DNA from 2 places in the Serratia sp. C2(1) genome. Region 1 is predicted to be linked to the other one. Evidence: predicted binding sites of a transcription regulator. Region 1 holds the regulator's gene; the other holds the start of a gene.
What was found. The regulator CRP, encoded in region 1, controls carbon source genes, mostly activating them, when cyclic AMP is high. The targets are predictions, from matches to a motif close to ATGTGANNNNNNTCACAT.
Positions count from the first base shown of each region.

Region 2: a site for CRP is predicted at 7,572-7,589, ahead of msrB (peptide-methionine (R)-S-oxide reductase MsrB). Genes of this name have one in related genera too.

Region 1 is NZ_JAZFBA010000006.1:25,004-36,970, reverse strand. Features, by position in the region: gene V2S86_RS22825 (sensor histidine kinase) at 1-1,500, shown strand, start outside; gene btsR (two-component system response regulator BtsR) at 1,500-2,225, shown strand; gene V2S86_RS22815 (helicase HerA-like domain-containing protein) at 2,366-3,892, shown strand; gene V2S86_RS22810 (aminodeoxychorismate synthase component II) at 3,998-4,573, shown strand; gene argD (bifunctional acetylornithine/succinyldiaminopimelate transaminase) at 4,705-5,922, shown strand; gene V2S86_RS22800 (YccS/YhfK family putative transporter) at 5,961-8,036, opposite strand; gene crp (cAMP-activated global transcriptional regulator CRP) at 8,091-8,723, opposite strand; gene V2S86_RS22790 (OsmC family protein) at 9,103-9,510, shown strand; gene V2S86_RS22785 (phosphoribulokinase) at 9,556-10,425, opposite strand; gene V2S86_RS22780 (YheU family protein) at 10,577-10,810, opposite strand; gene V2S86_RS22775 (hydrolase) at 10,807-11,787, opposite strand; gene V2S86_RS22770 (LysE family translocator) at 11,906-11,967, shown strand, end outside.
Region 2 is NZ_JAZFBA010000001.1:1,228,861-1,240,827, forward strand. Features, by position in the region: gene V2S86_RS05710 (GNAT family N-acetyltransferase) at 328-759, shown strand; gene V2S86_RS05715 (YeaH/YhbH family protein) at 788-2,056, opposite strand; gene yeaG (protein kinase YeaG) at 2,121-4,055, opposite strand; gene V2S86_RS05725 (MipA/OmpV family protein) at 4,484-5,248, shown strand; gene V2S86_RS05730 (D-hexose-6-phosphate mutarotase) at 5,414-6,289, opposite strand; gene gapA (glyceraldehyde-3-phosphate dehydrogenase) at 6,369-7,364, opposite strand; gene msrB (peptide-methionine (R)-S-oxide reductase MsrB) at 7,713-8,126, shown strand; gene V2S86_RS05745 (YeaC family protein) at 8,190-8,462, shown strand; gene V2S86_RS05750 (glycoside hydrolase family 18 protein) at 8,500-9,780, opposite strand; gene pncA (bifunctional nicotinamidase/pyrazinamidase) at 10,014-10,646, opposite strand; gene ansA (asparaginase) at 10,671-11,687, opposite strand; gene sppA (signal peptide peptidase SppA) at 11,781-11,967, opposite strand, start outside.

The sequences.
Region 1 (11,967 bases):
CACGTCGAAGGCTCGATAGCCAATACCCGCGCCATCGGCGCCGTGCTGGGGGGCCTGCTGGGCGGGCCTTCGGTCGGTTTTCTGGTGGGGCTGACCGGTGGCCTGCACCGTTATACGCTGGGCGGCATGACCGACATCGCCTGCGCGGTATCCACGGTGGCGGAAGGGCTGGTCGGCGGGCTGGTACACAGCATCGCCATGCGCCGCAGGCGTATCGACCTGCTGTTTAATCCGTTGTTTGTCGCCGGCGTGGCATTGGTCACCGAAGTGTTGCAGATGGCGATTATTCTGGCGATTGCGCGGCCTTTCGACGAGGCGCTGCGGCTGGTGGAGCACATTGCCTTACCGATGTTGATCGCCAATACCCTGGGGGCGGCGATGTTCATGCAAATCCTGCTGGACCGGCGGGCGATGTTCGAGAAATACACCAGCGCGTTTTCCGCCAAGGCGCTGAAGATTGCCGAACGCACCGAAGGTATTCTGCGGCAGGGGTTCGATCAGGAAAACAGCATGAAAGTGGCGCGGGTGATCTATCAGGAGCTGGGCATTGGCGCGGTGGCAATAACCGATCGCGAGAAACTGCTGGCGTTTATCGGCATTGGCGATGACCACCATCTGCCGGGCACGCCGATCTCATCGGGGCATTCGCACCGCGCTATCGATAACAACGAAGTGGTGTACGCCGACGGTAACGAGCTTTCCTACTGCTGCTCGATCAACCCCAACTGCAAGCTGGGTTCGACCCTGGTGATCCCGCTGCGTGGCGAGAATCAGCGGGTGATCGGCACCATCAAGCTGTACGAGCCCAAGAGCCGGTTGTTCAGTACCATCAATCGTACGCTGGGTGAGGGGATCGCCAGCCTGTTGTCCGCGCAGATTATGGCCGGGCAGTATGAGCGGCATAAACAGCTGCTGGCGCAGTCCGAAATCAAACTGCTGCATGCGCAGGTTAACCCGCACTTCCTGTTTAACGCCCTGAATACGCTGGTGGCGGTGATCCGCCGTGATGGCGACCGGGCCTGCGAGCTGGTGCAGTATCTTTCCACCTTTTTCCGCAAAAACCTGAAACGTTCGGATGACGAGGTCAGCCTGGCGGACGAGCTTGAACACGTGAACGCCTATCTGCAAATTGAGCAGGCGCGTTTTGCCGATCGGCTGGAGATCGCGGTTTCGCTGCCGGCAGAACTGTTGGCGGTGCGGTTGCCGGCCTTTTCGCTGCAACCGATCGTCGAGAACGCCATCAAGCACGGCACATCGCAACTGTTGGGCGTGGGACGGATTGATATCGGCGCGCGGCGCGAGGGGGAGTGCCTGCTGCTGCAAGTGACCGATAACGCCGGCTTGTTCCAGCCGCAGCCGAACAACAGCGGGCTGGGGATGAACCTGGTGGATAAGCGCATACGCGTTCGCTACGGCGACGGTTATGGCGTTCAGGTGGCCTGCGAGCCGCAAACATTCACCCGCATTACGCTCAACGTGCCGCTGGCGAGGGCTGCCTGATGTTAAACGTACTGATTGTCGATGACGAACCTTCCGCACGCGATAACCTGCGGCATTTACTGGAGGCGGAAGACGGCATCTGCATCGTCGGCGAATGCGCCAACGCGATTGAAGCCATCAGCGGGATCCACCGTTTGCAGCCGGACGTGGTGTTCCTGGATATTCAGATGCCGCGTATCACCGGGCTGGAGATGGTGGGGATGCTCGATCCCAATCGCATGCCGCATATCGTATTCCTGACCGCCTACGACGAGTATGCGGTGCAGGCTTTTGAGGAACATGCATTTGATTATCTGCTGAAACCGGCGGAGCCGAAGCGGTTGAGCAAAACGCTGCAGCGCCTGCAGCAGCACCGTGGGCAGCAGAATGTCGCCGCACTGGATGAAAGCGCCGGCTATCTGAAATACATTCCCTGCACCGGCCATAGCCGCATCTACCTGCTGCGTTTTGACGAAGTGGTGGCTGTTCGTTCGCGGTTGAGCGGGGTGTTCGTGGTGCGCAATGACGGTATGGAGTGTTTCACCGAACTGACGCTGCGGACGCTGGAGCTCCGTACGCCGCTGGTGCGCTGCCACCGCCAGTATCTGGTCAACCTGGAGCAGGTACGCGAAATTCGCTTCGAGGACAGCGGTGCGGCGGAGATGATCATGCCGGCCGGCGAACCGGTGCCGGTCAGCCGCCGCTACCTCAAAGCGCTGAAGGAGGAGCTGGGGCTGCGGGGTTAGGGCGATTCTGAAATTATTGGCTTTACGGGCGTCTTGATGACGCCCTTTTTGTTTGTCCTTGACGGGGTTACGCCGCGCTTATAGCTTTATTGACATCAACAGGCGCTTTTCGCGCCGGGTCAGCGTCAAAGGAAAAGAAAATGAGTGAAGCACGGATTATCGCCAAAGCGATGAAAGACGGGAAACCGGTACAGGATCTGGCGATCCTGCCCGCTTTGGCGAACCGCCATGGCCTGATTACCGGCGCGACCGGGACCGGTAAAACCGTGACGCTGCAAAGAATGGCCGAGCAGTTTTCGCGTATCGGCGTACCGGTGTTTTTGTCGGACGTGAAAGGCGATCTGTCGGGGATAGGCACCGAAGGCGTGCCCTCAGAGAAACTGCAAGCGCGCCTGTCGGCGATTGGGGTTAGCGACTGGCAGCCGCAGGCCTGCACCCTCATTCCCTGGGATATTTATGGTGAGAAGGGCCACCCGATCCGTGCGACCGTTTCCGATCTGGGGCCGCTGCTGTTAGGGCGCTTACTGGATCTGAACGACGTGCAAAGCGGCGTGCTGCAACTGGTATTCAAAATCGCCGACGACAATGGGCTGTTGTTGCTGGACATGAAAGACCTGCGCGCCATGGTGCAATACGTGGGCGACAACGCCAAACAGTTCCAGACCCAGTACGGCAATATCTCTTCCGCCTCGGTCGGCGCTATCCAGCGCGGCCTGCTGACGTTGGAGGAGCAGGGGGCCAATCAGTTCTTCGGCGAGCCGATGCTGGACATCAATGACCTGATGAAAACCGACGCCAACGGCCACGGCATCATTAACCTGCTGGCGGCGGACAAGCTGATCAATCAGCCGAAACTGTATTCGGTGTTCCTGCTGTGGCTGCTGGCCGAATTGTTCGAACACCTGCCGGAAGTGGGCGACCCGGAACAGCCGAAACTGGTGTTCTTCTTCGACGAAGCGCACCTGCTGTTCAACGACGCGCCGGCAGCGCTGCTGACCAAAATCGAGCAGGTGGTACGCCTGATCCGCTCCAAAGGCGTCGGCATCTATTTTGTCACCCAAAACCCGTTGGATATCCCGGACAGCGTGCTTGGCCAGTTGGGCAACCGCGTGCAACATGCCTTGCGCGCCTTTACTCCTCGCGATCAGAAAGCGGTGAAAGCCGCAGCGCAGACCCTGCGCGCCAACCCGGCTTTCGACGCGGAAACGGCGATCACCGAGCTGGGCGTGGGCGAGGCGCTGGTGTCATTCCTCGACGAGAAAGGGCGGCCAAACGTGGTGGAGCGAGCGATGGTGATCGCGCCGGAGTCCAAAATGGGCATGCTGGGGGCTGAAGGGTTAAACAGCGCAATTAACAAGTCACCGCTGTATGGCCGTTACGAGGATATGGTCGATCGCGAATCGGCTTATGAGAAGCTGTCGTCGGAAGGGTTTGCCACCGTCGGCAGCCCGCAGCCGGGCCAGCCGGCGCAACAACCGCAGGCGCAGCAGCAGGCGGGCGGTGGCCTGATGGGCGGCCTGAACGAAATTCTGTTCGGGTCCACCGGCCCGCGCGGCGGCAAGCGCGACGGTATCGTCCAGACCGCCGCCAAGAGCATGGCGCGCGATCTTGGCCGCCAGATCCTGCGTGGCGTGCTGGGTTCGATCATGGGCGGCCGTAAAAAGTAAGCGGGAATTATCGGTAGCGGCAGTATTGCAGGGGCGTTGTATACTGCGCCCGTGTAAATCGGGGCGAGATACTTGCCCCCTACGATGATGTCCGTTGGAAACACTATGCTGCTGTTGATCGATAACTACGACTCTTTTACCTATAACCTTTACCAGTACTTCTGCGAATTAGGCGCCGAGGTGCTGGTGAAGCGCAACGACGAGCTGCAACTGGCCGATATCGAACGGCTGGCACCGCAGCGTCTGGTGATCTCCCCCGGTCCTTGTACCCCGAACGAAGCCGGTATCTCGCTGGCCGCGATCCGTCATTTTGCCGGCAAGCTGCCGATCCTCGGCGTTTGCCTGGGGCATCAGGCGTTGGGGCAGGCGTTTGGGGCAAATGTGGTGCGCGCCCGCGAGGTAATGCACGGTAAAACCTCAGCGATCCGCCATCTCGACAGCGGCGTATTTCGCGGGCTGAACGACCCGTTGACCGTTACCCGCTACCACTCGCTGGTGCTGGAAGCCGCCACGCTGCCTGCCTGTTTCGAAGTCACGGCCTGGAGCGAGCGCGACGGGGTTCGCGATGAAATCATGGGCATCCGCCACCGTCAGCTGGCGCTGGAAGGGGTGCAGTTCCATCCTGAGAGTATCCTGAGCGAGCAGGGTCACCAACTGCTGGATAATTTCCTTAAAAGTTAATCAGTTAGTTTTTTTTTGCCGACGAAGACGATTTACGTTTGCCCTTTATTGGTTTTTTATGCATATTTTGTGATTATATTTTCACTTAATGGCAGTGAAAATACCGAATCAATTTTAGGGTGGACCCCATAATGACCGAAAAATACCCAGTAAGCCGCAGCACTTTTGATCAGGTTATCTTGCCTGTTTATGCACCTGCCCAGTTTGTTCCGGTAAAGGGCAAAGGCAGCCGCGTGTGGGATCAGCAGGGGAAGGAGTACATCGATTTCTCCGGCGGCATTGCGGTCACGGCGCTGGGGCATTGCCACCCTGCCTTGGTTGAGGCGCTGAAGCAACAGGGCGAAACCTTGTGGCATACCAGCAACGTCTTCACCAATGAGCCGGCGTTGCGGCTGGCCGGCAAACTGATTGATGCCACTTTTGCCGATCGGGTGTTTTTCGCCAACTCAGGCGCTGAAGCCAATGAAGCGGCCTTCAAGCTGGCGCGTCACTACGCCATTAGCCGCCACAGTCCGTATAAAACCAAAATCATCGCGTTTTATAACGCCTTTCACGGCCGTACGCTGTTCACCGTTTCGGTGGGCGGGCAGGCCAAGTATTCCGATGGTTTTGGCCCAAAACCGGCGGATATCGTGCACGTGCCGTTCAACGATCTGGCGGCGGTAAAAGCCGTGATGGACGACCATACCTGTGCGGTGGTGATGGAGCCGATCCAGGGCGAAGGCGGGATAACCCCGGTGAACGCCGAATTCCTCAAAGGTGTGCGCGAACTGTGCGATAAGCACCAGGCGCTGCTGGTGTTCGACGAAGTGCAGAGCGGCATGGGGCGTAGCGGCAAACTGTTCGCCTATATGCATTATGGCGTGACGCCGGATATTCTCACCACCGCCAAAGCGCTGGGCGGCGGTTTCCCGGTCAGCGCCATGCTGACCACCGAAGAGATTGCCTCGGTGATGCAGGTGGGTACCCATGGCACCACTTACGGCGGTAACCCGCTGGCCTGTGCGGTGGCGGAAGCGGCGCTGGACGTGATCAATACCCCGGAAGTGCTGAGCGGCATCGAACAACGTCATCTCCTGTACGTGCAGGCATTGCAGAAGATTGGCGAAAAATACGGTATTTTCAGCGATATTCGCGGCATGGGGCTGCTGATTGGCGCCGAACTCACGCCACCGTATCACGGCAAGGCGCGAGATTTCCTCACCGCCGCCGCCGCGCGTGGGCTGATGATCCTCAATGCCGGTCCTAATGTGATCCGCTTTGCCCCTTCTCTGGTCGTGGAACTGAAAGACATCGACGATGGCATGGCGCTGTTTGAGCTGGCGGTGCAGGACGTGATTAACGCTTAATCCCATCTCGGGATGACAAGGGGCGCCGCAGGGCGCCCTTATTGATCGCGCAGTTTGCGTTTCAGCCAGATGCCGTGATGCGGGCGCTGGCGCCAGGCCAGCGATGAAATGGTGTGCATGACGCTCAGGTGGGACAGAATACGGCGCAGGTGGCGCTCCATCTCGGTGACCGGCATTTCCGGGCGTAAATCCGGTGGCTGCATGATGCTGTTGCTGCCGCTCGGCCCGTCGTATTCCAGCCGCTGCTGGCAGCTTTGCAGCGCGATCTCGCAGGTTTGCAGATACTCCTGCGCCAGCTTTGGCGTCAGCATATAGTGCTCGCGCGCCAGAATGGTCATGGCGTTCAGGTGTTCGACAATAAATTGACTGTGCGTCACCCACAGGCGCATATCTGCCAGATAGCTGGATTCAAACCCCGGCTCCTGCATCGCCTGGTTAAGCGAAGTGAACAGCGCGTTGTGCGCCTGGTTCACCTGCATGCGCGCGTAAGCCAGCGCGCTGGGATCGGGTTCCTGCTCTTCCAGCAGCAGGCGAAGCGCCTGTTGATCTTTCTCCAGCGCCTGATGAGCGTTCTTGCGCAGCAGGCCGCTTTGCCACTGTGGCCACAGCCAGATGGTGCCGCCGAACACCAACACGCAGCCGATCAGGGTGTCGATCAGGCGAGGGATCAGGAAATGCGTGCCGTTCAGCGCCAGCAGTTGCAGGGTATAGACCGCCGTCACCGTAAAGCCGATCACCGCCAATCCGTAGTTTTTACGCGAAACCAGATAGGCCGCCAGCGTAATGACCAACATCACGCTCAGGGTAGCGCTCTCGGGCATCTGCAACTGCAGCAACCCGGCGGCGATCACCAGCCCGGCCAATGTGCCGAGCGCACGGTGCTGGATGCGCACCCGGGTGGCGTTGTAGCCGTTCTGGCTCACCAGCATGATGGTCAGCAGGATCCAGTAAGGTTTTGGCAGGTTGAACACCATACCCAGGCTGCTGCCCGCCGCCAGCATCACCCCCAGACGGGCCGCATTGCGCAGGGCGTTGGATTTGAACGACAGGTAGCTGAACAGCGCCGGCCAGAACGGCAGGCGGCTTTGATTGGCCATCAGATCGCGGCGGTATAACGGATGCTGGGTGCGCAGCAGGCGAGCGATACGGCTGAAGTGGTAGTAGCAGAACTGACCCACCGGGTTGTCGGGGTGTTGTGCGGCCACTTTCTCCAGGGCGGCCAGCTCGTGGGTCATACTGAAGCGCTGGGAGTATTGATGGTAGAGAATATCGTGCGCCACCGTGCGCAGCCGGCCGGCAATCACCTGCGCATTGCGGCGGATAATCGCCTCGGCCTGGCTCTGCTCCACCAGCTTTTGCACTTCTTCCGGCAGGTGCAGGCTGACGGTAATGTGCTCCTGCAAATCCAGCGCGACCTGAAAGGTCCGTTGCAGGCGTTTTTGCTCGAGATTATTGGCGTGCGGCAAAAAGTTAAGCTGCTGATACAGCAGGCTGATCAGGTCCATCACTTTTTGCTGGCGCACCAGCAGCGGCGGTAACGCAGTTTGCGGATCGGTATGTTGGGTCAACAGGGAATACTTGGCTTCGAAGTAGTCCGCCAGTTCCAGATAAAGCTGGCTCAGCGATTCGCGCATCGGCTGTTCTTTCCACAGCTTGAACCAGAACCAGGTGAACAGGCCGTACCAGGCTGTCCCCACCCCATACAGCAAGGGGGCGTACCACAGCGGCACCGTGCCGGCCATGCTGAGCGTAAAAATGGCGGCGATCAACGCGGCGGGGAGCAGGCGGGCATGCAACGGGCTGATTTCGCCGCTGACGCCGAGCAGCAGGGCCAGGCCGAGCATTAACGCCGGCAGCGGCAGTTGCCATAGCAACGCCTGCTGCAGCAACAGGCTGCTGAGTGCGAACAGTGAGCCGCCGACGATCAGGCGTTTGAAAAAACGTTTGTGGGGCGTGTCCAGCCCGGCGATGTTACAGCAGGCGGGAACCAGGGAAAACAGCAGGCCGAGTTGCAGGTGGCCAATCAGCAGGCCAAGGAGCACCGGCAGACACAGCACCAGCGTTTGCCGCAGTGCGTAATTGACTTCCGGGTGGTAAATCAGTCGACGCCACATGGTCGGTCGGGGCATAAAAAAACGGCGCGAATCATCGCGCCGTTTTTTCAGTGATTAACGCGTGCCGTAAACGACAATGGTTTTGCCGTGGGCGGAGATCAGGTTTTGATCTTCCAGCATTTTCAGAATGCGGCCGACGGTTTCACGTGAGCAACCGACGATCTGGCCAATTTCCTGGCGGGTGATTTTGATCTGCATGCCGTCTGGGTGAGTCATGGCATCGGGCTGTTTCGCCAGGTTCAGCAGCGTTTGCGCGATGCGGCCGGTAACGTCCAGGAAGGCGAGGTTACCCACTTTCTCTGAGGTCACTTGCAGGCGGCTTGCCATCTGCGCTGACAGGCGCATCAGGATGTCCGGGTTGACCTGAATCAGCTGGCGGAATTTCTTGTAAGAAATCTCAGCCACTTCACAGGCGGTCTTCGCCCTGACCCAGGCGCTACGCTCCTGGCCTTCTTCAAATAATCCAAGCTCGCCGATGAAATCCCCCTGGTTAAGGTAGGACAGGATCATCTCTTTACCTTCTTCATCTTTAATCAGCACCGCGACGGAGCCTTTTACGATGTAGTAAAGCGTTTCGGCTTTTTCACCTTGGTGAATCAGCGTACTTTTGGATGGATATTTGTGGATATGGCAATGAGACAGGAACCATTCGAGTGTAGGGTCTGTTTGCGGTTTGCCGAGAACCATTCGCTGTTATCCTCTGTTGTTATCGCTGCCTTGTGTCACAGGGGTCAGAGTTCCCTGTAAAACGTGCTGTCGCCGTTGTTTTAAGGGTGGCTGGCAGCAGGTTTTGAGGCGTGTCATAAATATACGCTGTCGCTCTAGCATATTAACTTGCCGGGAGAGCTGCAAGCTACATTCTATTAACATACCGGTAAAGGAGCCTTTCTCTGGGAGTTTCCCTGAAATCAGTGTCCCGGAAAGATTTATTGCGGCTCTGTTTGTAGCACAGAGTGAGGCGGGTGTCTCGTGTTGTCTTGCTCGCGCATGATTAGCATCAGGTTCCGTTGCCAGTTTCTATGCGAAAGCGTACCCTGATTTTAAGAAATTAACCGGAGTGACCAGCATGCAGGCAAGAGTTAAGTGGGTAGAAGGGTTGACGTTTCTGGGTGAATCCGCGTCCGGCCATCAGGTATTGATGGATGGCAATGCCGGCGATAAAGCGCCCAGCCCAATGGAAATGGTGCTGATGTCGGTGGGCGGATGCAGCGCTATCGACGTGGTGTCGATCCTGAAAAAAGGGCGGAATGACGTGCGCGATTGCGAGGTGAAACTGACCTCCGAACGGCGTGAAGAAGCGCCGCGCGTATTTACCCATATCAACCTGCATTTTATCGTGACCGGTAAAGATCTGACCGACAAGATCGTTGAACGTGCGGTGAACCTCTCCGCCGAGAAATATTGCTCGGTATCGCTGATGCTGAACAAGGCCGCCAGCGTGACCCACAGCTTTGAAATCCGCGACGTGGCGTAAAACGCAAGAATTTAGGGGCGCGGCCTGCCGCCGCGCTCCGGCCCATTACTCGATTTTTTTGCCTTCCAGCAGTTGCTGCACCAGCGGCGCCATGATCAGCTCCATCGCCAGCCCCATCTTGCCGCCCGGCACGACCAGCGTATTGATGTGCGAGATAAACGAGCCTTGCAGCATTGCCAGCAGATAAGGGAAATCGATCTGATCCAGCCCACGGAAATGAATCACCACGAAGCTTTCATCCAGTGAAGGAATGGCTTTGGCGGCGAACGGGTTGGAGGTATCGACCGTCGGCACGCGCTGGAAGTTGATGTGGGTGCGGGAGAACTGCGGCGTAATGTAGTTGATATAGTCCTCCATCGAACGCACCACAGAATCCATCACCGCTTCACGGGAATGGCCGCGCTCGCCGGTATCGCGGATCAGTTTTTGTATCCACTCCAGGTTAACGATCGGTACCACGCCGACCAGCAGATCGACATGTTTGGCCACGTCGGTATGTTCGGTAACTACGCCGCCATGCAACCCTTCATAGAACAGCACGTCGGTCGGCGCTGGCAGCGCTTCCCAGGGTGTAAAGGTGCCGGGTACCTGGTTATAGGGCACCGCTTCGTCGTAGGTATGAAGATACTTGCGCGACCGTCCGGTGCCGTTCTTGCCGTACTCGATAAAGCTCTGTTGCAGCAGGCCGAAGTCGTTGGCCTCAGGCCCGAAATAGCTGATATGACGACCCAGATCGCGCGCTTTGCGGATCGCCGCGTCCATTTCCGGCCGGGTATAGCGGTGGAAGCTGTCGCCTTCCAGCTCCGCCGCGCGGATGTTCAACTGCTGGAATATCTTGCGGAACGCCACGCTGGTGGTGGTGGTGCCGGCGCCGCTGGAGCCGGTCACTGCGATAACGGGATGTTTGGCGGACATGGTGGTTGTCACTCCGTGTTAAATGCGCCGGCGTCAGAGTAGGGTTATTGGTCTGTTTGACGCCTTTTTGCCAAGGGCAAAATTCCGCGCGCGGGTTTGCAATGATTCATTGTTACCTGATTTTTTCCGTCAGTCATAGAACCGGCAGGCACTAAATTTCTTCCTGCCCGGCGCGGAACTGCCCGCGCGGCATGATGTTGATGGTTTCATGCAGTTCTGACCACACCAGCAGTACTTCGCCGTTTTGCAACTGGCGGCGAACGTCTGCCACTTTCTGCTCCAACGAACGTTCGTGTTCGCCGTAGTCGGTGCCCTCGCGCAGCACAAAGGATTCGATCAGGCTGTTCAGGGTCTCGGTCTCCAGTTCTTTCCAGGGGATAATCACGTTGCGGGTTCCAGATAAGGGGAAAGCCAGGATGGAATGCGGTATTCCAGCCACATGTGGGGCTTGTTCAAACTGCCGCCGACAAAGCCGACGTGGCCGCCAAACTCGGTCAGCTGGTATTCAATGTTGCGCGGCAGGCTGGCGATGTCGGGGATCACTGCGTCGGTCATGAAGGGATCGTCTTTGGCATGGATGATCAGCAGCGGCGTCTGAATTGCCGGCAACAGCGGCAGCGCGCTGCAACGACGGTAGTAATCGGTGGCGTCGCTGAAGCCGTGAACGCGTGAGGTGATGACATCGTCAAAATCGCGGATTCGGCGCAGTGCCCGGAGTTGCGGCAGTTTGAGCGGCAGGGTGTCGGGGTAGTGCAGCAGCTTGCGGGTGGCGTTTTGTTTCAACTGCCCGAGCAGATAGTGCTGATAAACGCGCGAAAACCCTTGATCCATTCGCAACGAACAAGGCTCCAGCATCAGCGGTGCGGACACGATCACCGCCGCCTGCAACAGACTGTCTGCCCCTTGCTGCGCCAGATAGCAGGCCAGCATGTTGCCGCCGAGCGAGACGCCAACCGCCGCCGTCGGCACTTCGCCGTGGGTGGCACGCAGCCACCGCAAAAAAAAGCGTGCATCCTCCGTCTCCCCGGAGTGATAGATGCGCTGTTTGCGGTTCGGTACGCCGCTGCAACCGCGAAAATGCATAACGACGCCGAGCCAGCCTTTTTCGCGCCAGGCGCTGAGCAAACCATGGGCATAGGGGCTGTAGAAGTTGCCTTCCAGCCCATGAAACAGCACCACGCGCGGCTTGCCGGCGGCCTGCGCCGGATCTTCGCTCCAGGCGAGATCGACAAAATCGCCGTCGGGCAATTCCAGCCGCTGCCAGTGCGGTTTCAACCGCACGCGGCGGCGCACCAGCCGTGGCAGCAGCGTTTGCAAATGTGGGTTACTGGCCCCGGTCAAAGGGCGAAAGGATTCATGCATAACCTGAGTAAAAATCTTATTGGCGGCTATTGTCTGATCAATAGCGCACTGTTAGCTTCAATACCATGAATTAACAATAATACTGCAAAAAACGCCCCGGGTGAGGAGCACCCGCTTCATGGAACCGAGTTTATTTCTTTCGTTGTTAGGTTTCCTGTGGGTTGCCGCGATCACGCCTGG
Region 2 (11,967 bases), on a different contig from region 1:
ACGCGGTAGCTTGACGGGTTGAAAGCGTTACTGTGGGACCACTTCCTTGTGGGTAAGTCGTCCTAACGTCGTTTCCGCTTGGTGTTGAAAGTACTTGTTTTTCTTTGCCGCCAATAGAGGACAAAGGAAAATACGACAACTGCCATCAAAACGACGATGATTGCGATTGGAAGTAGTTCCATAGCACCCACCTAAGATTGCAATTTGGCAATCCATTAAATAGGAATATTCCTAACCTGTGCAATGAGCAGCGCGTAAAGAAAACGTAATTAGGAATTCCCTTAGTGGTGGACTGCGCTAAAGGAAAGAAAGAAGGGGACAGGAAAAATGATTTTTCGCCTTGCAACAATGCAGGATATTAATGTGTTGATCGGTTTTGATACGCTGGCATCGCATGATCTGCACCGTCATACCGAGATCCGCGAGTGGTGCGAAGCCGGTGTCTGCCAGATTGCAGAGCTTGCTGGTGAAATAGTGGCTTATGGCGTGCTGCACTATCACTTTTACGGTTATGGATTTATCGAAATTCTTATGGTCGATGAGCGGTTTCGACGAAGAGGCGTGGGGCGAAAGTTACTCGAACACTTAAAATCGCTTTGTGAGCGCCCCAAGCTTTTTACCTCAACTAACGGTTCGAATGGACCCATGAAGAAGCTATTACTGGAAGCCGGCTTTACGGAGAGCGGTTGTATTGAAAACCTGGATGAAAACGATCCTGAGAGGGTGTTCTTTTTTCCTGTAAAAGGAACAGCCAGCTAACAGAATTAGCTGGCTGTTTTAATGAATATTATGCCGTTTGCTTATGGAAAAGCTCGCGGAATACCGGGTAAATATCGTCTGGCTCACGGATATGCTGCATGGCGAAGTTATCGAATTTCACCTGCAGGTCTTCATATTCACGCCACAGCGTTTGGTGGGCGCGGCGCGTGATTTCGATGTAGCTGTAATAACGCACCATCGGCAGCAGTTTCTTCGCCAACAGTTCGTGGCACAAGGGTGAGTCATCGGCCCAGTTATCGCCATCCGAGGCCTGTGCGGCATAGATGTTCCATTGAGCCGGGTCGTAACGCTCTTCAACCACTTCATTCATCAGTTTCAGCGCGCTGGAAACGATGGTACCGCCGGTTTCCTGCGAGTAGAAGAATTCCTGCTCATCCACTTCCTTCGCCTGGGTGTGGTGGCGGATATACACCACGTCGACGTTTTTATAGGTCCTGCTCAGGAACAGATAGAGCAGGATATAGAAACGTTTTGCCATATCCTTGGTGGCCTGATCCATGGAACCGGAAACGTCCATCAGGCAGAACATTACCGCCTGACTGGAAGGTTCCGGACGACGTTCATAGTTCTTGTAACGCAAATCAAAAGTATCGATAAAGGGGACGCTTTCGATTTTTTTGCGCAGTTCGGCAATTTCTTTGCGCAGCCGCTCTTCTTCCAGCAGCTGCACCGGCTCGGTGTTTTCCAACTGGGTGAGCTCGTCTTCCAGCTCATGCAAGGCTCGCCGTTTTCCGGCAGTCATGGCGGTACGCCGCGCCAGCGAGTTTTGCAGCGAACGCACCACGCTGATATTGGCCGGTACGCCGTTGGCGGTGTAACCGGCCCGATGAGTTTTGTACTCGGTAAGCTGCTTATACTGATTCTTTTTCAGGTTCGGCAGCGCCAAATCCTCAAACAGCAGATCAAGGTATTCGTCTTTGGATATCTGAAAAACGAATTCATCCTCGCCTTCGCCGTCCTGGCTGGCGTTCCCCTGACCGCCACCACCGCCACCGCCGCCCTGAGGGCGCTCGACACGGTCATTCTGCACAAAGTGATCGTTACCTGGATGAACGCGGTGGCGTGTGCCACCGCGGCCTTGATGAAACATCGGCTCGTTGATATCGCCATTGGGGATCGAAACCGACTCCCCGCTGTCCACGTCGGTGACCGAACGCTTGTTGATGGCTTCGGCAATCGACTGTTTGATTTGCGACTTGTAGCGGCGCAAGAAGCGCTGGCGGTTCACCATGCTCTTGTTTTTGCCGTTAAGCCGTCGGTCAATAAAATACGCCATACTTCCCCCAAACGACGTTGCCAACTTTCTACGCCATCTCCATGACGCTAATTCTCATTAGCCGTTATGAAGACTTTCTGACCCGCAGATACCATTCACACAGCAGGCGAACCTGTTTGCGGGTATAGCCTTTTTCCATCATGCGGTCGACGAAGTCGTCGTGTTTCTTCTGCTCATCCGTTGAGGTTTTAGCGTTAAACGAAATCACCGGCAGCAACTCTTCGGTGTTCGAGAACATTTTCTTCTCGATCACGGTACGCAGCTTCTCATAGCTGGTCCAGTTAGGGTTACGACCACTATTATTAGCACGGGCGCGCAGCACGAAGTTGACTATTTCGTTGCGGAAATCTTTCGGGTTGCTGATGCCGGCCGGTTTCTCGATTTTCTCCAGTTCAGCGTTCAGGGACTCGCGATCGAACAGCTGGCCGGTATCTGGATCACGGTACTCTTGATCCTGGATCCAGAAGTCTGCATAGGTCACGTAGCGGTCAAAAATGTTTTGACCGTATTCCGAATAGGATTCCAGATAGGCAGTCTGGATCTCTTTACCGATAAATTCGGCGTATTTCGGGATCAGATAGCCTTTCAGGTGTTCCAGATATTTTTCCGACAGATCCTGAGGGAATTGCTCACGCTCGATCTGCTGTTCCAGAACGTAGAACAGGTGTACCGGGTTAGCGGCGACCTCGGCGTGATCGAAGTTGAATACCCGCGACAGGATTTTGAACGCGAAACGGGTGGACAGGCCATTCATGCCCTCATCGACCCCAGCGTAGTCGCGGTATTCCTGATACGACTTGGCTTTTGGATCGGTGTCCTTCAGGCTTTCGCCGTCATAGACGCGCATCTTCGAGTAAATGCTCGAATTTTCCGGTTCTTTCAGGCGCGAGAGCACGGTAAAGCGTGCCAGCGTCTCCAGCGTGCCTGGCGCGCAAGGCGCATGGGTTAACTCGCTGTGATCCAGCAGTTTGTCGTAGATTTTCATCTCTTCCGACACCCGCAGGCAGTACGGCACCTTGACGATATAAACGCGGTCGAGGAAGGCCTCGTTGTTTTTGTTGTTGCGGAAGGTCACCCATTCGGATTCGTTGGAGTGAGCCAGAATAATCCCGCTGAACGGCAGGGCGGAGATGCCTTCGGTACCGTTATAGTTACCTTCCTGGGTGGCGGTCAGCAGAGGGTGCAGCACCTTAATCGGCGCTTTGAACATCTCTACGAACTCCATGATCCCCTGGTTGGCACGGCACAGGGCACCGGAATAGCCGTAGGCGTCCGGATCGTTCTGGGCGTGGTTCTCCAGTTTACGGATATCCACTTTCCCCACCAGCGCAGAGATGTCCTGGTTGTTCTCATCCCCGGGTTCCGTCTTGGCGATGGCGATCTGTTCCAGAATCGAAGGGCGTACTTTCACTACTTTGAATTTGGTGATGTCGCCGCCAAATTCATGCAGGCGCTTCGCGGCCCACGGCGACATGATAGTGCCGAGGTAGCGGTTCGGGATGTTGTATTCTTTTTCCAGAATATTGGCATCTTCCTGCGGATTGAACAGGCACAGCGGATGGTCGTTGACCGGGCTGCGCTCTCCGTTGGCGCTCAGCGTGTAAATCGGTACGCGTTGCATCAGCGCTTTCAGGCGTTCCGCCAGCGATGATTTCCCGCCGCCCACCGGGCCCAACAGGTAAAGGATTTGTTTCTTCTCTTCGAGCCCTTGCGCGGCGTGCCTCAGGTAAGAAACTATCTGTTCAATAGCTTCTTCCATGCCGTAGAACTCTTCGAATGCCGGATAGCGTGCGATCACCCGGTTGGAGAACAGGCGAGACATGCGTGACTCAAGCGCGGTGTCGACCATAACGGGTTCGCCGATAGCCATCAGCAGACGTTCGGCCGCATTAGCATATGCACTGCGATCTTGCCGGCAAATGGTAAGAAATTCCTGCAGTGTGAACTCTTCGTCCTTGGCAGCTTCATAGCGCTGGCGATAGTGGTCAAATATGTTCATGATGCCCGTCCTTTTCGTTATTAGCACAGGTTAAAGGGAGCTGGTGATAGTGTTTTGGCTCCCGAAAGAAGAAGTTATTACCTGAGTACAGCAACCCGTATGCCAACTTGGTGCGCTTATTATCGCGAGTTGCGCTGTATTGCCACTGGGCCCAGGATAAATTCACCTTCTGATTAAGCTTAGTTGGCATACCGGAAAATTTCCTGCGCCATAAAAAGCTTTTTTTAAGTCATATCAATGACTCAGTTGTGACAGGACTGGCCAAACGCCTTGTCTGGCGCGGGTTGCGGCAAAAAACGTCATTGTTCTGCCATGATTAATTCATATTTCCGATCTAAGTTATTCGATCTTGGTCGTTTTCTATTGTAAAGATTAGGCGTGTTACGGTGTTTTCACATAAACTAAGTCGGCTATTAACCCTGTTATTTATGGAAAAAGAACCAGTGAAGATATTTCAACTCAAAACGCTAGCAATTATCGCTTCCGCAATGGTTTGCGCACAAAGTGCTCAGGCAGGAACCTGGTCGCTCGGTGCTGCAGCGCTGGTTAGCCCTGACGCGTACCGTGGTTATGATACCCGCGTCTACCCGGTGCCAGTCATTAACTATGAAGGTGACGATTTCTACTTCCGCACGCTGACTGCCGGGTATTACCTGTGGAAAGATCAGGAAAACCAACTGAGTCTCATGGGGTATTACTCGCCGTTCGGCTACCGCCCTGGCGATAGTGACGACGACCGCATGAAGCGCCTGGATAAACGTCGCGGTACGTTGATGGCTGGCCTGGCTTATACCCATAATGCTGAATGGGGCTCGATCCGCACCACCTTTACCGGTGATATGCTGGACAACAGCAACGGTCTGGTAGGGGATGTCGCTTACCTCTACAAATTCGATTTAGACGCTTTGACTCTGGTTCCTGGTGTGGGCGTGATGTGGAACAGCAAAAACCAGAATAAATACTACTATGGCATCAGCGATCACGAATCTCGCCGCAGTGGTCTGGATAGCTACACGCCAGGCGACAGCTGGGCGCCTTACGTTGAGCTAAGCGCCAACTATCAAATCAACAAGGACTGGAATGCCTTCTTCACCGGGCGTTACATCCAACTGTCTGATGAAGTCAAAGACAGCCCAATGGTTGATAAATCTTACACCGGGTTGTTGATGACGGGTGTGAGCTACACCTTCTAACATCAAATTGCACAAACATTGTGCAATGGCTGCATTATAAAGGGGCGCTCGCGCCCCTTTTGCACATCTGCAGTGCGTTAAATGATGCTGACATCGTGCAGGTAGCGTGGGATATATCGTTTGAGTGGGATTAAGCAGGGCGAACGGTTTGTCGCCCTGAAAGCATCAGGCGCTTTTACGGCTGCGGAAGGTGACCGCCAGTCGTGCGGGTTGTTCGCCTGCGGCCACCAGTGGTTTACTGACGCGGCCGGTTTCCACGCAAACCATGGTTTTATAACCGTCATTCGTCATATCTGCCATGCTGCAGGACAGTTCCACGCCCGGGTTCCAGGCAATGACATCGCTCATATGATGGTGATGAACCTCAATGGTGCGTTGCAAGGCAGGATCTTTGATCAGGCTGAAAGCGTCCGGCTTGGTGTAGACCCGATCGGTTTGGCCAATAAACGCCAAATCCCCAGTCTGGCGAGCTTCTGCGCCACCGGCCACTTTGTCGAGATAAGGTTCGCCGAGGCCTGCAACTTTAACTTGTTCAATATCACCGATCTGGAAATAAGTGTGCAGCGCAGCGGTAGCCTGATAGTCGCCGTGGGACTCCAGCTCGATCTCGCATTCTTCGCCCAGCTTGAAACGGGCAATCAGCGTAAAGGCATGTGGCCACAGCTTGCGGGTTTGCTCATTGTCTTTCAGCGTAAAGGTCAGAATGACACCGCTGTCGTCTTCATCATGCGCAGTCAGGTTCCAGGGTTGATTGCGGGCGAAACCGTGCGAGGGTTGTGCTACCGGGCCAAACCAGGGCCAGCAAATAGGCACGCCGCCACGAATGGCGTTCCCTTTTTTGAATGGCGTGTTATTGCTCAGCCAGATCACCGGTTTATCGCCGGCAGGTTGCCAGGCCAGCAGATGCGCGCCCTGTAGCGCGACAGCAGCGCGAACTTTCGGGTGGGAAACGACTACCACCGGCAGTTCTTCGAGCTGACGTTGACTGATGTAAGGTGAAATTTGTTCGGTAACGGGCAGGGTGAAAATTTTTTCGTTCATTATGTAGCCTTTTGTTCGCCGTAGAAACAAAAAAGGCGACAAAAAATGTCGCCTTCATTATCAGCTTTACATCATTCCATTATTTGGAGATGTGAGCGATCAGATCCAGAACTTTGTGAGAGTAACCAGTTTCGTTGTCGTACCAGGAAACCAGTTTCACGAAGTTGTCGTTCAGTGCGATACCTGCTTTGGCGTCGAACACGGAAGTCAGGATTTCGCCATTGAAGTCAGTAGAAACCACTTCGTCTTCAACATAGCCCAGAACGCCTTTCATAGAACCTTCAGACGCGTCTTTGATGGCTTTCTTGATTTCTTCGTAGGTCGCCGCTTTTTCCAGACGAACGGTCAGGTCAACGACAGACACGTTTGGAGTTGGAACGCGGAACGCCATACCGGTCAGTTTGCCTTTCAGCTCTGGCAGAACGATGCCAACTGCTTTAGCTGCGCCGGTAGAAGAAGGGATGATGTTCTGGGATGCGCCGCGGCCGCCGCGCCAGTCTTTGTGAGACGGGCCATCAACGGTTTTTTGAGTCGCGGTGGTCGCGTGAACGGTAGTCATCAGACCTTCGACGATGCCGAAGTTGTCGTTGATGACTTTAGCCAGCGGAGCCAGGCAGTTGGTGGTGCAAGATGCGTTGGAAACGATATCCTGGCCAGCATATTTTTCAAAGTTTGCGCCACGTACGAACATTGGGGTCGCATCTTTTGAAGGGCCGGTCAGAACAACTTTCTTAGCGCCTGCAGTGATGTGTTTACGTGCGGTTTCGTCGGTCAGGAAGATACCGGTCGCTTCTGCAACCACGTCAACACCCACTTCGTTCCACTTCAGGTTAGCCGGGTCTTTCTCTGCGGTAACACGGATGGTTTTGCCGTTAACAACCAGATGGCCGTCTTTGACTTCTACAGTGCCTTTGAAACGGCCGTGAGTAGAGTCATATTTCAGCATGTAAGCCATGTACTCTGCGTCCAACAGGTCGTTGATTGCAACGATCTCGATGTCGGAACGTTCTTGAGCAGCACGGAAAACAATGCGACCGATACGGCCAAAACCGTTGATACCTACTTTGATAGTCATATATTCCACCAGCTATTTGTTAGTGAATAAAAGGTTGGTTGTAAAATTACAAAAACCTTACCAAGCGTCAAGCGGAATCGTGTCAATTCTTGCTGCAAATCAAATCACAGAGCTTGATCTGCGTGCTTATTGCACATTCCGTTTGCGTTCGGCCTCATCCGTTATATGGGGTCAAACCGCTAAGTATAAAGTCACGCTGCTTTATATATGTGATCGGTATCACATAATGTCGCGACGTGACCTTTATGCGCTACAGTTTAGGCCAAAAAGCACTGCAATGTTGTTAATTTTTTGTTATTATTACTCATTGTTTTCGTTGACATTATCCACATTCAGAGAATCACGCAAATGGCTAAAGAAACAACCCCTGACCATCCGGCCACGGAACTGAATGAAATCCAACGTTATGTGACCCAACAACGTGGTACCGAAGCGCCATATTCCGGTAAATTGCTCCACAACAAGCGCGAGGGTGTATACCATTGCCTGTGTTGCAATCATCCGCTGTTCTATTCCGACAGCAAATATGACTCCGGCTGCGGCTGGCCAAGCTTCTATGAGCCGGTATCCGACGATGCGATTCGTTATCTTGATGATAATTCGCATAATATGCATAGAATCGAGATTCGATGCGGCCAGTGTGACGCTCATCTGGGGCACGTATTCCCCGATGGCCCGCAGCCTACCGGTGAGCGCTTCTGCGTTAACTCGGCTTCGCTGAGTTTTACCGACGGTGAGAATGGCGAAAAAACCGCCGGCTGAGGATTATTCAGCCAGAAAAATCGATTCAGCTAATTATTCTTCCACGAGTGAGGAAATGCTCTGATGGACGTGAAAGACCTGATTGCCGCAATGACCCCGGAAATCTATCAGCGCCTGGTGCAGGCCGTAGAATTGGGCAAATGGCCGGACGGCGTTGCGCTGACGCCGGAACAGAAAGAAAACAGTCTGCAAGCGGTAATGCTGTGGCAGTCGTTGAACAATGCCGATCCGCAACATATGACTATTGGCACTGACGGCCAGATTGCGATGAAGAGCAAACAGGAACTGAAACAGCAGTTCGTTGCCGAACCGCTGGTCAAGTTGAAGCCGCAATAAATCGCACAGCAGGGCGATGCAAACATCGCCCTCTGGTTTAGCGTTTCCCGCCGTTTATCCTCAATGATTCCGCCAACTGGCGTGCCAGCCGATTGTTGTCGTCTGCGCCATACTCCCAGAACATGGCTCCGCCCAGCCCCTTGTTTTTGATGTAGTCAGCCTTGATCGCGACCGAACGCGGATTCTCATACGAAATAGCAAACAACGGTTTGCCCTCGGCGGATTGCAAGGTCAGGTAAGGGACCTGAGCGTCACTGTCCCAATGGGCGCTGAAGCGGCGCTGCGGATCGTTCAGCAGCTTGCTGACGATATCGTTGTACTTGAAGTAGCTGTCCTTGCTCAGATCCAACCCCAGTGACTTGAACACGGCGGTTTCACGCGCGGTAAAATAGGGCTGGGTAACCGGGTTTTTGGCCGCATCCGGTTTATCCCAATCGATGCCCGGCTCCGTAGCCCGTTTGGGCACCCGGCCGTAAAAACCGATGCCCAGGTTCAACTGTGCGGGTTTCAGTCCGGCAGCCAGATAGTTATCCACCACAAAATTGGCGCTGTAACGATCGGCGGCGGCGACGGTTGGCCACTGTTTGGAGTCATACAGGTTGGAATTGAAATACTGGGTGCCGTACGCCATATCGTAGGTCATCAGATTGATGTAATCGAGGTAGGGTGCAATGCCTTTCACATCGACCCATTCCTGCGGACTTTTGGCATTGGCGCCGACGGCGATAGTCAGCAATTTCCCTTGATCCAGCGCCTTATGCAGTTCCCCCAGAAGCAAGGTGAAGTTGGCGCGATCCGCAGGTTGGCTTTCGACCAGGCCCCAGGCGCCGTTGACCGGGTATTCCCAGTCGAGATCGATGCCGTCGAGTTGGTAGTGTTTAATCACCTGTTGTACCGAGCGGATAAAGATAGCCCGGCTTTCCGGTGTGGCAGCGACACCGGAAAAACCGCGCGCTCCCCAACCGCCAACGGAAAGCAGCACCTTCAACGCCGGGTTTTGTTTGCGCAACACCGGCAACAGCTTCAGATCGGCCTCAACCTTCGGCGATAAATAGATCTGATGCAAACGCGCCGGGTCTTTCAGCGCCGGATTGGTTTCCTCTTTCTCGTTGTTGTAAATCAGGCCGAAAGAGTAGTTGAGGTGGGTGATTTGGGTGACATCCAGCTTGTTGATATCGCCACCGGGGCCGGCAGTGACGTCGCCGCCACCGTTAAAATAACCGACGGACAGGTAAGAAGCCGCGTGAGCCATACCGGCTCCGGCCATACCTAACTGCACCGCTACCAGCAAAGGCAGCAGTTTACGGGGTAATGCCATGTTATCTCCTTTGGTCGACAAGGCCGACCGAAACCGCCTCAGGCGGTAACATAAAGCCGGGCTCAAAGGGGCCCCGGATGCGTATAACTCATTGATGCCAAGGCATCAGCGGTCATAACAGCAAAAGCAACGCGCAGGAACAAGATGTAATCACAGGAGAATGGTTGGAATGTGAGCGATGTCGAGATTTGCGTGCGGGGAGAAGAAGCGGGCGCGTTGGGCGCCCGATGGAATTAATGTGCGATGAATTGTGACAGGGTAACGAGCCGTGCGCCGGCCTGTTCCATCATCTGGAACGCTTTCTGGCTATCGCCTGGTTGCAAATCGACGCCACGGCAGCCGTCGGTAATCACTACGGTCTCATACCCAAGCTCCAGCGCATCCAGAACGCTGAACTTCACGCAGTAATCGGTCGCCAGCCCCATGATGGCCAAATGGGTGACGCCCTGTACCCTCAACCAGCCGTCCAGCGCGGTTTGCGCGCGGTGGCCGTTGTCAAAGAATGCGCTGTAGCTGTCGATATCCGGATTTTGGCCCTTTTGGAATACGGCGGCAATCGCCTGTTGGTGCAACTGCGGATGCAATTGCGCCCCTGGGCTTTCCTGCACACAGTGCACTGGCCACCACATCTGCGGCAATCCTTCCAGTTCACCCAGCGTGTTGACCTCGGCGCCTGAATTTACCGCAAAGCTACGGTGATTGGCAGGGTGCCAGTCCTGGCAAGCGACCACCGGTTCACCGCGTGCCATGCAGGCGGCTATCGCCTGATTGGCGGCGATAACGGTGGCATCGCCGTCCGTCACCGCCAACGCGCCGCCGGGGCAAAAATCATTTTGCAAATCGATCAACAACAGGGCTGTTTTCATCTCGGCTCCGTAATCTGGGCAGGGTTAGCCGGTAATGCTCAGCTCGCCGCGCAGGTTTTGCTGCATCTGACTGCGGATTTGTTCCGGCGTCAGCGGTTGGCTCAGCAAATAATGCAGTTTAGTCAACGCCGCTTCGACGGTCATGTCAAAGCCGCTGATGACCCCTGCATGAGCCAATGCATTACCGGTAGCATAGCCTTCCATGTTCACCCGGCCGGAGATGCACTGCGTCAGGTTCACCACCACGATGCCGCGTTCAGAGGCGTCACGTAATTCATCGACCAGCTCCGCTTTTTGCGGTGCATTGCCTACGCCATAAGAGCGTAAAATCAGCGCTTTCACCGGTTGCAGGAGGAAGTTGCGCACCACCGCACCGGAAATCCCCGGATAAATCGTCACCACGCCGATCGGTTGCGGCGTAATGTTGTGGACCTGCAATTCACCGTTACACACAGGGCTGTCGATGCCGTTCTGGCGGCGGATGTGAATCCCGGCCTCCAGCAGCGGCGGCAGATTGGGCGAAGCAAAGGCGTCAAAACCGTCTGCATGCGCTTTGGTGGTGCGATTACCGCGAAACAGCTTGTTGTTGAAGAACAGGCTGACTTCATTTACCGGATGGTTGGCGGCCAGATAGAGCGAGTTCAGCAGGTTGGTTTGGCCGTCTGAACGCAGTTCCGCCAGCGGGATTTGCGAGCCGGTCACGATCACCGGTTTGTCCAGATTTTCCAGCATGAACGACAACGCTGACGCGGTGAAGGCCATGGTGTCGGTACCGTGCAGAATGACGAAGCCGTCATAGCGATCGTAATTCTGTTTGATGTCGTCGGCGATGTGCTGCCAATCTTCCGGTGTCATGTCTGAAGAGTCGATCAGCGGCGCGTATTCATGAATGGTGAAGTCCGGCATTTCCGGCCGGTGGAACTCAGGCATCAGTGCCAGTTGGCGTTGCAGATGGCCGGAAACCGGAATGTAGCCCTGTTCCGAGCGTTGCATACCGATGGTACCGCCGGTGTAGGCGACGTAAATGGATTTTTTTTGCATAGTAATTGTTTTGACAGAAATAAGATGGGCTGAATTATAGGGGGATAACGGCAGAAAAAAAGCCCGGCGAGTGCCGGGCGCAGGAATATTTTGTTAGCGGACTTCTCCGCAGGTCAAACAGATGGCATAGCGGTTTTGCGGATCGTTCAGATTATTGAACAATCCCGGTTGCTCCTTCACCGCCATGGCGACCGATGCCAGTGGAGCCGGCAGCATCGACTGAATGGCCGCCGGCAACATGGCGTGAAGAGATACGCCAAACTGACTGAGCACCATATCG